3 regions of the Paenibacillus sp. FSL R5-0486 genome follow, and region 2 is predicted to be linked to each of the others. Evidence: riboswitches for the same ligand, from Rfam matches in the RefSeq annotation. Region 2 holds a riboswitch; each other region holds the start of a gene.
What was found. Region 2 has a riboswitch for S-adenosylmethionine ahead of MKY01_RS26430 (methionine ABC transporter ATP-binding protein). Riboswitches for the same ligand answer to the same signal wherever they lie in the genome.
Positions count from the first base shown of each region.

Region 1: another riboswitch for S-adenosylmethionine. It lies ahead of mmuP (S-methylmethionine permease); the one in region 2 lies ahead of MKY01_RS26430 (methionine ABC transporter ATP-binding protein).
Region 3: another riboswitch for S-adenosylmethionine. It lies ahead of metA (homoserine O-succinyltransferase); the one in region 2 lies ahead of MKY01_RS26430 (methionine ABC transporter ATP-binding protein).

Region 1 is NZ_CP150237.1:6,264,306-6,268,596, forward strand. It holds gene mmuM (homocysteine S-methyltransferase) at 1-703, opposite strand, end outside; gene mmuP (S-methylmethionine permease) at 681-2,093, opposite strand; SAM riboswitch class I at 2,186-2,287, opposite strand; gene MKY01_RS27845 (Ger(x)C family spore germination protein) at 2,358-3,560, opposite strand; gene MKY01_RS27850 (spore germination protein) at 3,557-4,291, opposite strand, start outside.
Region 2 is NZ_CP150237.1:5,973,868-5,978,158, forward strand. It holds gene MKY01_RS26420 (MetQ/NlpA family ABC transporter substrate-binding protein) at 1-753, opposite strand, end outside; gene MKY01_RS26425 (methionine ABC transporter permease) at 828-1,487, opposite strand; gene MKY01_RS26430 (methionine ABC transporter ATP-binding protein) at 1,488-2,522, opposite strand; SAM riboswitch class I at 2,649-2,790, opposite strand; gene MKY01_RS26435 (Cthe_2314 family HEPN domain-containing protein) at 2,920-3,636, opposite strand; gene MKY01_RS26440 (heme A synthase) at 3,840-4,291, opposite strand, start outside.
Region 3 is NZ_CP150237.1:2,023,294-2,027,584, reverse strand. It holds gene MKY01_RS09240 (aminotransferase class I/II-fold pyridoxal phosphate-dependent enzyme) at 1-422, opposite strand, end outside; gene MKY01_RS09235 (PLP-dependent transferase) at 419-1,603, opposite strand; gene metA (homoserine O-succinyltransferase) at 1,628-2,545, opposite strand; SAM riboswitch class I at 2,782-2,905, opposite strand; gene corA (magnesium/cobalt transporter CorA) at 3,357-4,291, shown strand, end outside.

The DNA.
Region 1 (4,291 bases), 290 kb from region 2:
CATACGCATGAGGGAACTCCTTCAGTACATCAACCAGCACCTGTGCTTCCTGCAAGGAAGGAATCGTCTCAAACGCCAGAATATCAGCACCCGCTTCAAGCAGCGCCGCCATACGCGGACGGTGAAATGCGGCCAGCGTCTCATCCGACACGCCGTAATGTCCCACATACTCTGAACCATCCGCCAGATAGGCGCCGTACGGACCAACGGACCCGGCAATAATTGGACGTGGACGAAAACTGTCTCCTTCGCGATCTACTGTACGATCTGTTATATGCTCCTCATTCTCCTCAGTTTCGGAACGTACTGAAGGAGCTTCTACAAGCTGACCTGTCGAGCTTTCTCTCCCTACTAAACTACTCTGCACTTCTGCCCACACGTCATCTCTCGCCTGTACAGCCAGTTCCACCGTCTTCCGGATCAGCTCCAGTGCTGACTGTTCATCGATCCCTCTCTTGCGGAAACCATCCACCGTCGCCTGATAACTGGATGTAATCGCACAGTCGGCTCCTGCTCGAAAATAATCTGCATGGACCTGAACAATAACATCCGGATTCTCAAGCAACACACGAGCAGACCATAGTGGATCATCGAGATCACATCCATGCTGTTCGAGTTCCGTTGCCAACGCTCCATCCAGAATCATGACCGGATGTTCACGAAGGATCTGTTCTATGGGGTTATTCTGTTGTGCTTGCGTCATGTACTTGTCCTCTTTTCTTATTCACACGTTCTGTCAGATAATAAGCAGCGTAACATACTGCGATAAACGGAACCCCACAATACAGCGCAATCCGCTGTGTCGGGTCAAAGGCAATACCTATACATGAAGCCAGGCATAATATAAATGAAACAATTGGTACCACCGGATACAGTGGTGTGCGGTAGACCAGATCTTTGACCGCATGTCCTTCCCGGATATATTGTCTGCGGAACATGTATTGGGAGGCACTGATACTCATCCATACTGCAACGACAGCCAGACCTGAAATGGAAACCAGCGTAATATACACCGTACCTGGCGCAATAATACTGGACAGCAATGCCAACGCACCACCCACCATACTAATCAGAAGTGCATTCAGCGGTACTCCGCTTTTGGTCAATTTGGCAAACCACGGAGAGATCGTTCTTTTGTCAGCCAGAGACCAGAGCATACGTGAAGATGCATATAGGCCTGAATTGGCAGCAGAGAGAATCGCCGTCAGAATAACAAAGTTCATAATGTCTGCTGCATAGGGTACACCCACCCGCTCCATTACCGCTACAAACGGACTTTCCAGTACACTGGCATCCGACATGGGCAGCAAGGCCGACAAGATAATAATCGTTCCGATGAAGAAAATAACCAAACGCCACAGCGTTGTATGAATAGCCTTTGGTATCGTCTTTTCCGGGTTCTCCGTCTCACCGGCGGCAATGCCGATTAACTCGGTGCCTGAGAAGGCAAAGTTTACAGCAAGCATGGTCATCAATATCGCTGTAGCCCCATGAGGGAACCACCCGGATGCGGTAATATTCGATAGAAATGGAGCCGGTTCAGAATCCGCCATGGGAATGATACCAAACATGGCTGCACCACCGATAATAATGAAGATTACGATAGTCACTACTTTTACAGATGAGAACCAGAACTCGGATTCCGCAAAAAATTTCACCGTTAGAGCGTTAAACAGAAAGATCATCAGTGCAAAAACCGCGCTCCATATCCATACGTTTACCGATGGGAACCAGCGCTGCATAAGCAATCCGGCGGCTGTGAATTCGGAGCCAAGCGCAACAGTCCAGGTTAACCAGTATAACCAAGCCACCGTGTAACCTGTTGCCGGTCCGATATATTTGGCTGCATAACTATGAAATGCTCCCGTCTCTGGCATATGAACAGACAGTTCACCAAGACAGAGCATCACCAGATACACAACGATGGCTCCAATCAGATAGGACAGAATGGTTCCCAGTGGTCCCGCCTGCTGAATGGTGTAACCTGAGCTGAGGAATAATCCCGTTCCAATGACTCCTCCGAGAGAGAGCATGACCACATGCCGTGCCTGCATTTTCCGCTGAAAATGCCCTTTGTCGTTGTTGTTCTCCATACCTGCTGCTCCCCTACTTCTTCATCCAGAAAAAACAAAAAAGACCCACTCTGCCTAAAGAGTGCGCCGTTACTGACAAATAAAAACAAACGCTCCTATCTATCAGGCTTTCACCCGCTGGAATTAGCACAGTATCCTTCAGATCTGTTGCTGAGGTTTCTAAGGGCCAGTCCCTCCACCTCTCTGGATAAGAAAATGATTTTTTACTAATATAGCGATCTATCATGAATGTGTCAACAATTAAATAATATATGGCACACCTCGCTATTCGGTGGAAGACCCCGGATTCGTGATGGTGGTCTTTACCTCATAGGTGATCGGCACGGTGCTAAAAATTTTATCCCAATCGTCTTTGACTTTTTTCCATGTTTTAGGTTCTTTAATACGCAAGCTATCCCGAAAATCCGCAACATCTACTTTATAGGTATGCTGCAGTTTGTATAACAACTGTCGAATCTGTTGTTTGGCAAGTTCAGCAAATTCTTTTTCCAATTCACTGAGATACGCACCTTTTTCCTCTTCCTCGGGAGCACGCCAATCCTCCATCAACCAGCCTTCGGATTCAGTTTTCACATGGAATGAAATATCATCGCCAACCACTTTTGGAATTATTGTTGTTTTTTTCTTCTTCATTTCATATACAACAGTGAACCCCTCTTTATTGTATGTCTTCAAGATACCTCCTTTTTCTTTAGGTCTAAGCCAAGATAGCCCTTCTAGATCCGTTTGGCTGAGTTCCCCGATGAATTTGGTTGTTTTCCCATCAAAGATACTGGCACCGGAGAACTTGTCCTCTCCATTGAAGTTCAGTACATTCTGGAGCAAAAAGCTGGAACCGGATTGCATTTGTGCATCTAATTTGGAGAGTAGAACGGGGTCCAGGATTTTATTGGACAAGTATGAATTACCGGTAATACCTGTAAGATAAAATGCTGGAATCCGGGAAGGATCATCTGAAGTCAGTACATCAACAGCGCGATGATGGCTAATCAACACTAGACAGTTAGGACGAATATCGTTATCCCGAAGTACAAAATCCAGCAGCTGGTCCAGACCATACTTTTTGGCGATATCCTTGGACACAACGATAACCTTCAGATGATGTCCGATGAGCGGATGATCTCGTCTCAGTGCAAACTGACGAAAGATTTGCAGCAAGGAATCTCCGGTAAGCTGTTCATTGGAATAGGACGTTTTACCAGAAGCAGGCGAACCGGATTGTTGGCTCTTCTGACTGCTGGAATTACCGGGAGCAATCTGTACCGTGGCTGTCACATTGTTCTGCTTGGAATACCCTCCTCCCTGATTGGCGATGTTCTCCTCAAATTCCGTCTCTTTGCCGATATCGATCCCAAGACCAACGTAGACACTTAGATCCTCTATCTCTCGACTGCTCCAACATCCGGATATCGTTAAGAGAATGCATAATACAGTGGCTAAGCGTAACAACATGCGGAATGTAATCATGCATGCTTGCCTCCTTTTTTGCGAATCAGACTTAACAACAGTAGTACCAGAGGTAAAATGCCAAACAAAAATACGGACACATTGCCTAGCATATCTCCTAGTACGAAGGTATCATCCACTGTTTTGGGTATCATTGCTGTCAGATAAATGAACGGCAGCAGGCCGTACATGATGCCTTTGATTTTTTGGGAACGAAACAAATCACGAATACCCACCGAAGCGCAGTAATGTGTAATTGCTGTAGTCGAAAAGATTTGCATAATCCAGATGACCAGCAATAAGGATTCAAAACGCTCGAATATCAGACCCTGGATTTCGAAGCTTCTTACCAAATCCAGCGTTGGCCAGGTTCGAGTTTTGATGCCATCGAGCGATAAACTGCCTATAACCATCACCACCGTGATCAAGTAGATAATAGTGGATATGAGTATCCCCCAGGTCATCGCTTTATTGCTCTTCTTCGGATTTTTCATATAGGCAGTCATGATTAACATCACCTCATAGCCCGTATAAGATAATAGTGAAGGCTTCAACCCTTGGAAAACGGGCATAATCCCATCACCGAGGACGGGTCTCAGATTGCCAATCTCGAATAGCTGATTACTAAGCAAAATTTCAATCACAAATATAATAATCGTAATCGGAAGGATGATCTCAAACACACGTACGATAACGCCAAGCCCGCCTGAAATCATATATACACCGATCCACATGAAGACCATCACAATCGC
Region 2 (4,291 bases):
TTGGATTGCATCTGCATCCTTGTTGTCCTCACGGGAAACGAGGATGTTTGCGTATGGGTTACCTTGCAGATCTTCGATCAGCAAAGCATCATTCGCCGGATTCAGGTTCGCTTCAAGCGCATAGTTAGCGTTGATGAATACCAGATCCGCTTCATCCAATTGACGAGGCATCATGGCTGCATCCAGCTCGATGATATCCAGGTTCTTCGGATTGGCTGTGATGTCTTGAATCGTAGATGTAATATTCGTGTTGTCTTTCAGCGTAATGATACCTTCCTTCGCAAGCAACAACAGTGCACGTCCACCATTGGATGGGTCATTTGGAATTGCTACTTTTGCGCCATCAGCCAATTCATCCAAAGACTTAATCTTCTTGGAGTATCCACCAAAAGGTTCAACATGAACAGGTGTTACAGAAACGAGGTTGAATCCACGTTCTTTATTCTCTGTGTCCAGATAAGGCTGGTGCTGGAAGAAGTTCGCATCCAATTTTTTATCAGCAAGTTGCTGATTGGGTTGTACATAGTCATTGAACGTAACGACTTGCAGACGGATACCTTGTGCTTCCAGTTCAGGCTTGATGCTTTCCAGAATCTCTGCGTGTGGTGTAGGTGAAGCTCCAACTTTCAATTCAACTGTACGAGGTGCACCTGCTGAATTGTCTGCGCCGCTATCGGCGTCCTTGTTGTTTCCGCAAGCTGCGAGAACCGCAATCAACATAAGACTAAGTAGAGCAAAAGACCATTTTTTCATGTGTAAAACCCCTTCTCTAATCATTTTGTCATGTGGCATCTGCATTAATGCATATCCATCATGTTATCTATGTGTTATTTCCTGGTGAAAAATGTAACCAAGCGATCTCCAGCCATCTGGAGAATTTGCACTAGAATGATCATCGACACTACGGATATGATCATAATTTCATTTTGATAACGGAAGTATCCATAGTTGATTGCCAATGTTCCCAGACCTCCACCGCCAACCATGCCCGCCATCGCCGTATAGGAGACGAGCGTAACAATGGTGATCGTTATACCAGCAAGCAGTCCAGGCAGTGCCTCAGGCAGTAACACCCGTCTTACAATCTGTCCGGTCGATGCACCCATCGACTGTGCCGCTTCAATGACACCTCGATCAACTTCTCGCAACGTCGTCTCCACCAAACGAGCAAAATAAGGAGCTGCTGAAATCACCAAAGGAGGTATAACGCCGAGCACCCCCGTAGCTGTACCGACGAGTATACGAGTGAATGGAATAAGAGCAACAATCAATATGATAAATGGGACTGAGCGCAAAATATTCACAATCAGGGATAGTATAGTGTACACTGCCCGTGACTTAATCGAAGCAGATCGGGCTGTCATGAACAGCAGTACTCCGAGCGGTAAACCTAAGATAACGGTAAACAAGCCTGATACACCCAAAATTTGCAGTGTCTCTATGGAAGCTTTACCAACCTCTTCCCAACGTACGGTTGAAAAATCCATCTAACGAAGCACCTCCACATCAAGTCCCTCAGCGGTTAATTCTGATATCGTCCGATCAATCGCATTTAAATCACCCTCGAACCGAACGGTCAGCTGCCCATAAGGAACCTGTTTGATCGTAGAGATTGTACCTTGCAGGATGGCAAAATCCACGCCTGTTTTACGTACCGTTCTAGACAAAATCGCTTCATACGTTTTGTTACCCAGAAAGGATATCTTCACAAGTTTGGAAGCAACACCTGCCTGCAATTCAACGCCTGCATTTGCCAGAGCGGTCTCTTCCAGAGCAAGTCCAGCTTCATGGTCACGCATCATGAAGTCCCGCGTAATCGCATGCTGCGGCTTCAGGAACACGTCTGTTACAGGTCCTTGTTCCACAATGCCACCTTGATGAATGACAGCCACCTTGTCACAGATGTTCTGAATGACATGCATCTCATGTGTGATCAGCACAATCGTAAGGTTGTACTTTTCATTAATGTCGAGTAATAACTTCAGGATTGAATTTGTCGTCTGCGGATCAAGTGCCGAAGTAGCCTCATCACAGAGAAGAACATTTGGGTCACTTGCAAGTGCTCTCGCAATCCCTACACGTTGTTTCTGGCCGCCCGATAATTGAGCCGGATATTTGCTGCTGTGGTGCTCCAGACCAACCAATGTAAGCATTTCCTTCACTTTGCGATCAATGGCTTCCTTGGGTGTATTCACAAGCTTTAGTGGAAAAGCTACATTGTCATATACCGTTGCCGAAGATAACAGATTAAAATGTTGAAAAATCATCCCGATCTTGCGTCTCTGTTGCTGCAATTCGGTTTTGCTCAGTTCAGTCAGGTTGATTCCGTCGACCCATACCTCACCCTCCGTAGGCCGTTCCAGCAAATTAATGCAGCGAATCAATGTGCTTTTTCCAGCTCCGGAATGGCCAATCACACCGTAGATTTCACCCTTTTGGATGCTCAAATTCAGCTCGGATAACGCTGTTGTAGATTTTGCCCCTTTGCCGTACGTTTTCGTTAAACCTTTTAATTCAATCAATCGCACTTGCCCCTTTCCAAACACCTACATGTATCTTTACCCGATCTAAAGGAAAACTCCACTTAAAGTACAAAAAAAGAGCCCTTTGCAGATACAAAGAGGGCTCTTCACGTGAAAGAATATACCTTCTCATCTGCCAAAATCGTGTCTTGCACCATTTTGTAGGAATTAGCACCTAACATCTATAACGAATGATACATGTATCATGTCATTACAAATCGGTTGCCGGGCTTCATCGGGCCTGTCCCTCCGCCGCTCTCGATAAGAAATATGTTGTTGTAGGATTTTATAAGTTCATGTAGTTTATGCTTTATAATGTGAACGTAACTTCCGAAATATCAGTTATATCCATGTAACATTCGATTGAAACTCAGTATATTCCAAGTATTCCGATTTGTCAAAGGGAATTATTTCTTTTCCATATTTTATTGATATAACTATAAGAGGCTGTTAACGTTTCACAGACCATATCCACGCCCTGACGCATTTCCTGCACATGCTGATTCAGATCCTCCAATTTCACTTTACCTTGCAAGGTCTGGTGTAACTGCCACAGGTCATCGTGCATTTCTGAGTTCATGTAGTGAATTTCCATATTACGTCGCTTGCGCAGCTTGCTCATCGGTTCACGATAAGAGTCCTTGATCTGTATTAATTGCAATGCAAGATCATGATGCTCCCTTGCATAGTCGAACTGCCTTAACACAGTAAAATAAGAAAAATGCGCTTTGGTATTGGAAGTATTCAGCTGGAATATTTCATTTAATACTGTGCCGACTTTATCCAGAATGGCAAAGCAGCGGATAAAGCCATCTTTGTAGAAATACACATAACGTGCATACTCGGCTTTTTCAGTCGCCGTCATATCATCCGTTGAGCCTGCAACGACCTTTTTGCGAAAATGAGCAGCAGCGAAACAGCTTTGCTCCAGTTCATCCAGTGAGGAGATGAGTCCCTGAGTCCACACATACAGTTTCCGATAGTCATGCGTGGGATCATGGTCCACATGCATTTGTCGTTGAAATAGCTCAAGCGTATGCGCCATTGCGTCCATCGCTGCCTTCAATTTACCTTCGTTTATACGTGGCTTTTCCCCCAACAACGTTCGCAGCATTGTTAACCTCCTCTTTTCCAAATCAACAAGAATTCATCACCGTATACGTAACACATCATCCATTCCGTGTAATTGCTGCTTGGCATAGGTTGCCCTGATCCCCCTGACATCAAACAAAGTCCACCTGTCCAATGATGTACATCACTGGATGGTGGACTTTCATATTTAGCCCAAGTACCTTTGAAAAAGAATGGATCTATATCTTAGAAACGATTAGCCGGGCGATGTAGCTTGTACACCAAGAAACTCATATACGTTAAGACTCCGAACAATATGGCGATATCCAGCATATGAGCAAGAGCTACGAACATGTATACTTCCGGACGGTTCATTGTCACCATCATGAAAATACCAATGACTACTTGCATCAGAATAAGAACAACGGATACCACACCCAGAGTACGCATTTCCTTGTTGTCCGGATGATTACGGTAAGCGAAATGACCCAGGATTGCGATAACAATCACGAGCGACGCAGCTGCTGCACGGTGAGCAAAAGCAACCGCTACCCCACCCGAAAGCTCAGGAATAATCTGACCGTTACAAAGCGGAAATCCAGAACATCCGCCGGCAGAATCCGTGTGACTCACAAATGCACCTGTGTATACCACGAGATATGTGTAAATGGTGGAGAACCAGACCAGATTCCTGAATT
Region 3 (4,291 bases), 3.3 Mb from region 2:
GCCGCTTTCACTTCATCTATATTGGTCATGTCTACAAAGGTTGTCTCGATCTGCATACGGCTTAATATGGAAGTAAGCAAACGATACGTACCTCCATATACGTCTTCCGTTACAATCATGTGGTCCCCTGCGGAGAACATCATGAACACGCTTGAGATCGCAGCCATCCCCGAAGAATAGGCAAAGCCTCGTGCGCCGCCCTCCAGCAATGTGATGTAATCTTCCAAAGCCTGACGTGTCGGATTACCCGAACGACTGTAATCATGTTGAGGCGGATTGAAGATATCAAAATGATGGAATGTTGATGCTTGGTAGATCGGTACACTGGAGGCTCCAGTCGTTTTGTCAATCTCATCACCAAAATGGAGCAATTTGGTATCAAATTTCAACTCGGAATTGGGCTTGTTGTTGGACTCACTCATGAGTGCACGCCTCCTTCCACTTCCTGTTGTGCAGCTGTCAGAGCATTGCCGAGATCTGCAATCAGATCATCCGCATGTTCAATGCCTACAGAGAACCGGAGCAGACGGTCATCCACACCTACGGCTTCACGAATTTCAAGCGGAATATCCGCATGCGTTTGTACTGCCGGATAAGTCATGAGTGATTCAACTCCGCCGAGACTTTCGGCAAAAGCAATGAGTTTGATATGACGAAGTAATGGTTCAACATAACGTGCATCCTTCACTTTGAAAGAGAAGATACCGGTGTTACCCGTGGATTGTTTATTCTGTATCTCATACCCTGGATGATCGGATAGTCCTGGATGATACACTTCAACCACCGCTGGGTGCTCAAGCAAGTATTTGGCAATAGTAAGTGCATTGTGCTCATGACGTTCCATGCGAAGAGCCAGCGTTTTCATACCTTTCATCAACTGGTAGGAGTCACTTGGAGATAATACTGCTCCAATGGAATTATGCAGGAACGCCATCTCTGCAGATAACACCTCACCTTTGGTAATAATTAGTCCGGCCAGCACATCATTGTGTCCGCCCAGATATTTGGTAGCGCTATGAATGATGATATCAGCACCCAGTTCAATCGGACGTTGGAAAAATGGAGTCAACAACGTGTTGTCAACAATGGTCAACAGGTTGTAACTTTTCGCCCAGGAAGCAACGGCTTCCACATCGGTGATCATCATCAGTGGGTTGGTTGGTGTCTCAATAAATACAGCTTTGGTATTCGGTTGACGAACCTTCTCCAGTGCTGCCAGGTCATTCGTGTCCACATAACTTGCAGTTACGCCGAAACGGGACAGAATACGTTCCAGCAGACGATAGGTTCCACCATACAGATCCAGCGATACAATCAAATGATCCCCTTGACCAAACATGGCGAAGATCGTTTGTAGCGCGGCCATTCCCGAGCTACAGGCAAACCCTGCATCACCGGACTCCAGCGCTGCGGCGGCTTCTTCCAATACTTTACGGGTTGGATTAGTCGTACGAATATAATCAAACCCCGTGCTTTGTCCAAGCTTCGGGTGGCGAAACGCAGTGGATTGATAGATCGGAAAGTTAATGGCGCCTGTTACCGGTTCATTGATGGACCCAATTTGTGCTAAGCGGCTTTCGATTTTCAACTTGTTGTCTTCCATTGCTGCATCCTCCTGTAATCTCGATTAGATTTGCGGGCCAATATCGTAAGGTGTTTCTTGATACACATAGTAATTGAGCCAGTTAGAGAATAATAAGTTGGCATGAGCGCGCCAAGTAGCTGGTGGCACACGGGAAGGGTCGTCATTCGGATAATAATGCCTAGGCAATGCGATATCCAACCCTTTGGCTGCATCCCGGTCATACTCCCACTTTAATGAGAACGGGTCATACTCGGCATGTCCTGTGGCAAAAATCTGTTTGCCGTCTTTGGTAGCAACCAGGAAGATCCCCGCTTCCTCGGATTCAGCCAAAATCTCTAAATTCTCATTCTTTTCAATATCTTCGCGTCTCACTTCCGTATGACGGGAATGTGGAACGTTGAATACTTCATCGAATCCACGCAACAACGGAACATGTGGTTTATTGATGGTATGTGGGAAAACGCCAAAACACTTTTCATCAAGTGCAACCTTGGGTACGTCAAAATGATGGTATAAACCTGCCTGAGAAGCCCAACATATGTGGAGGGTTGAAGTCACATTGGTTTTGGTCCATTCGAAGATCTCCTGGATTTCATTCCAATAGTTCACGTCTTCGAAATCCATCTGTTCCACCGGGGCACCCGTAATGATCATTCCATCGAAACGACGGTGCTCAATCTCATCAAAGGTTTTATAGAACAGATCCAAATACTCTTGAGACGTATTCTTCGACGTATGGGATTTGGGATGTACAAGAACGACATCCACCTGAATAGGCGTGTTTCCCACCAGACGAAGCAATTGTGTTTCGGTCGTTTCCTTTGTGGGCATCAGGTTTAATATAGCGATACGGAGTGGACGAATATCCTGCTGATATGCAGAAGTTTCATCCATGACGAAGATATTCTCTCCTTCAAGTACTTCTTTTGCTGGTAGAGTATCGGGTATTTTGATTGGCATAGTAAGTCTAACTCCTCCTTGTGCATAGATAGATGCAGCCACCCTTGGCTTGATGTCTTCACATCAATACAGTTATAGACTGCCTTGAGCTTGTAAAAACATTGAATTGCTCTTTCATCCAACGTTACAAACAACCTCAAGTTCCTTAGCGAAAATCACTGCTGAGAAGTCGGGGCATATAACAAAGACCTTCCTCGGATTTCGAGAAAGGTCATATGTAAAAAAGATATGCGCCTCTCTCATCTCTCAGTTACAACAGTGCCACCTGACACTTAGTCGCTGCAAGAATTAGCACCGTGCGGTATACCGCCGGTTGCCGGGTTTCATCGGGCCAGTCCCTCCACCTACTCTTGATAAGATTTCGCTGTATTAGATTGTAATTAAATATGGTTCACCGTCTACTTTATTACATTAATGCCCTCACGTCAAGTTGCAGTTCGATGTCTGCTTCCCAGATCGGAACCGTTCATCATCCGTTGTCATACACTGCCTCAGGGCGCGAAATAGACACATTTTTGCGCTTGAAAGCACCTTGTACCAGCGGTATACTAAACAAGGTGTTATAAACCCTTATGTGAGAGGTGACATATTAAATGGATGGCGACCCGAGGCCTGACTGGCAGCCGAATTCCGACAAACTGCATAAAGAATTAACATCAGCATGCCGGCAGCGGGACGTGACTTCCGTTTGATTATATAGTGAACGCAGCCCTGATCTCCAGGCTCCGCTGCCGACCGGCTGATTTGTTCTTTTTGCGCCCATAATGATAATATCCGCCAAGTTGGCGGGTGCAGAAGGAGTAGATTAACGATGAAAATCCGGTTGGTAAACAACGGTGTATTTATTCCGGTGGACGACATTCAGCAGGCGCTGACTCCACCAGCGGAAGGATTTTACTGGATTGATGCAGACATAGACGATTTGGCGGTACTTCAGCCGCTGTTCTTGATGCATGATCTGGCTGTGGAAGACTGTCTTAGTGACGAAGAACAACGTCCGAAGATTGAAATTTATGAGAACCATTATTTTATTGTGATTAATAGCATCCGTTTTGATGATGAAGAGATATTTCTACGTGCGGTCAACTTATTCCTCGGCAGACATTTCATTATTAGTGTTACCAAGCACAAGGTCAGCGAATTGCGCACACTGAAACCCATCCTGTGGGAACAGGAAATCAGTACACCGGATCGTCTGCTGTATTTGCTGGTTGACTTGATTGTTGATAATTATTTCACCGTAGGTGACCGAATTGAAGCACGGATCGAGAAGCTTGAGGAAGACATTCTGATGCACACCAAAAAGTCACATCTGAATGAAATCATCGGGCTACGCAGTGAGATTCTGTGGCTGAAAAAAGTCCTTGGACCTCAGAAAGAGGTTATTAACACCTTGAATAAAAAAGATCTGCGTCTCATCGATGATCAACTGCAAAAGTATTTCAGTGACATCTATGAGAATGCTGTAAAAATATCTGAAACCTTTGAGACTTATCGCGACCTGATGGGCAACTTGCGAGAAGCCTACCAATCCAGTATTGCGAACCGGGCGAATGAAATCATGCGTGTATTTACCGCCATTACCACGGTCTTCATGCCGCTGACGGTCATTACCGGTATATACGGTATGAACTTTACGAATATGCCCGAGCTTAACTGGAAATACAGCTATTTTGTTGTGATTGGCCTAATGGTTACCCTGGGCCTGAGCATGTTCTTCATTTTCCGCAAGAAAGACTGGGTATG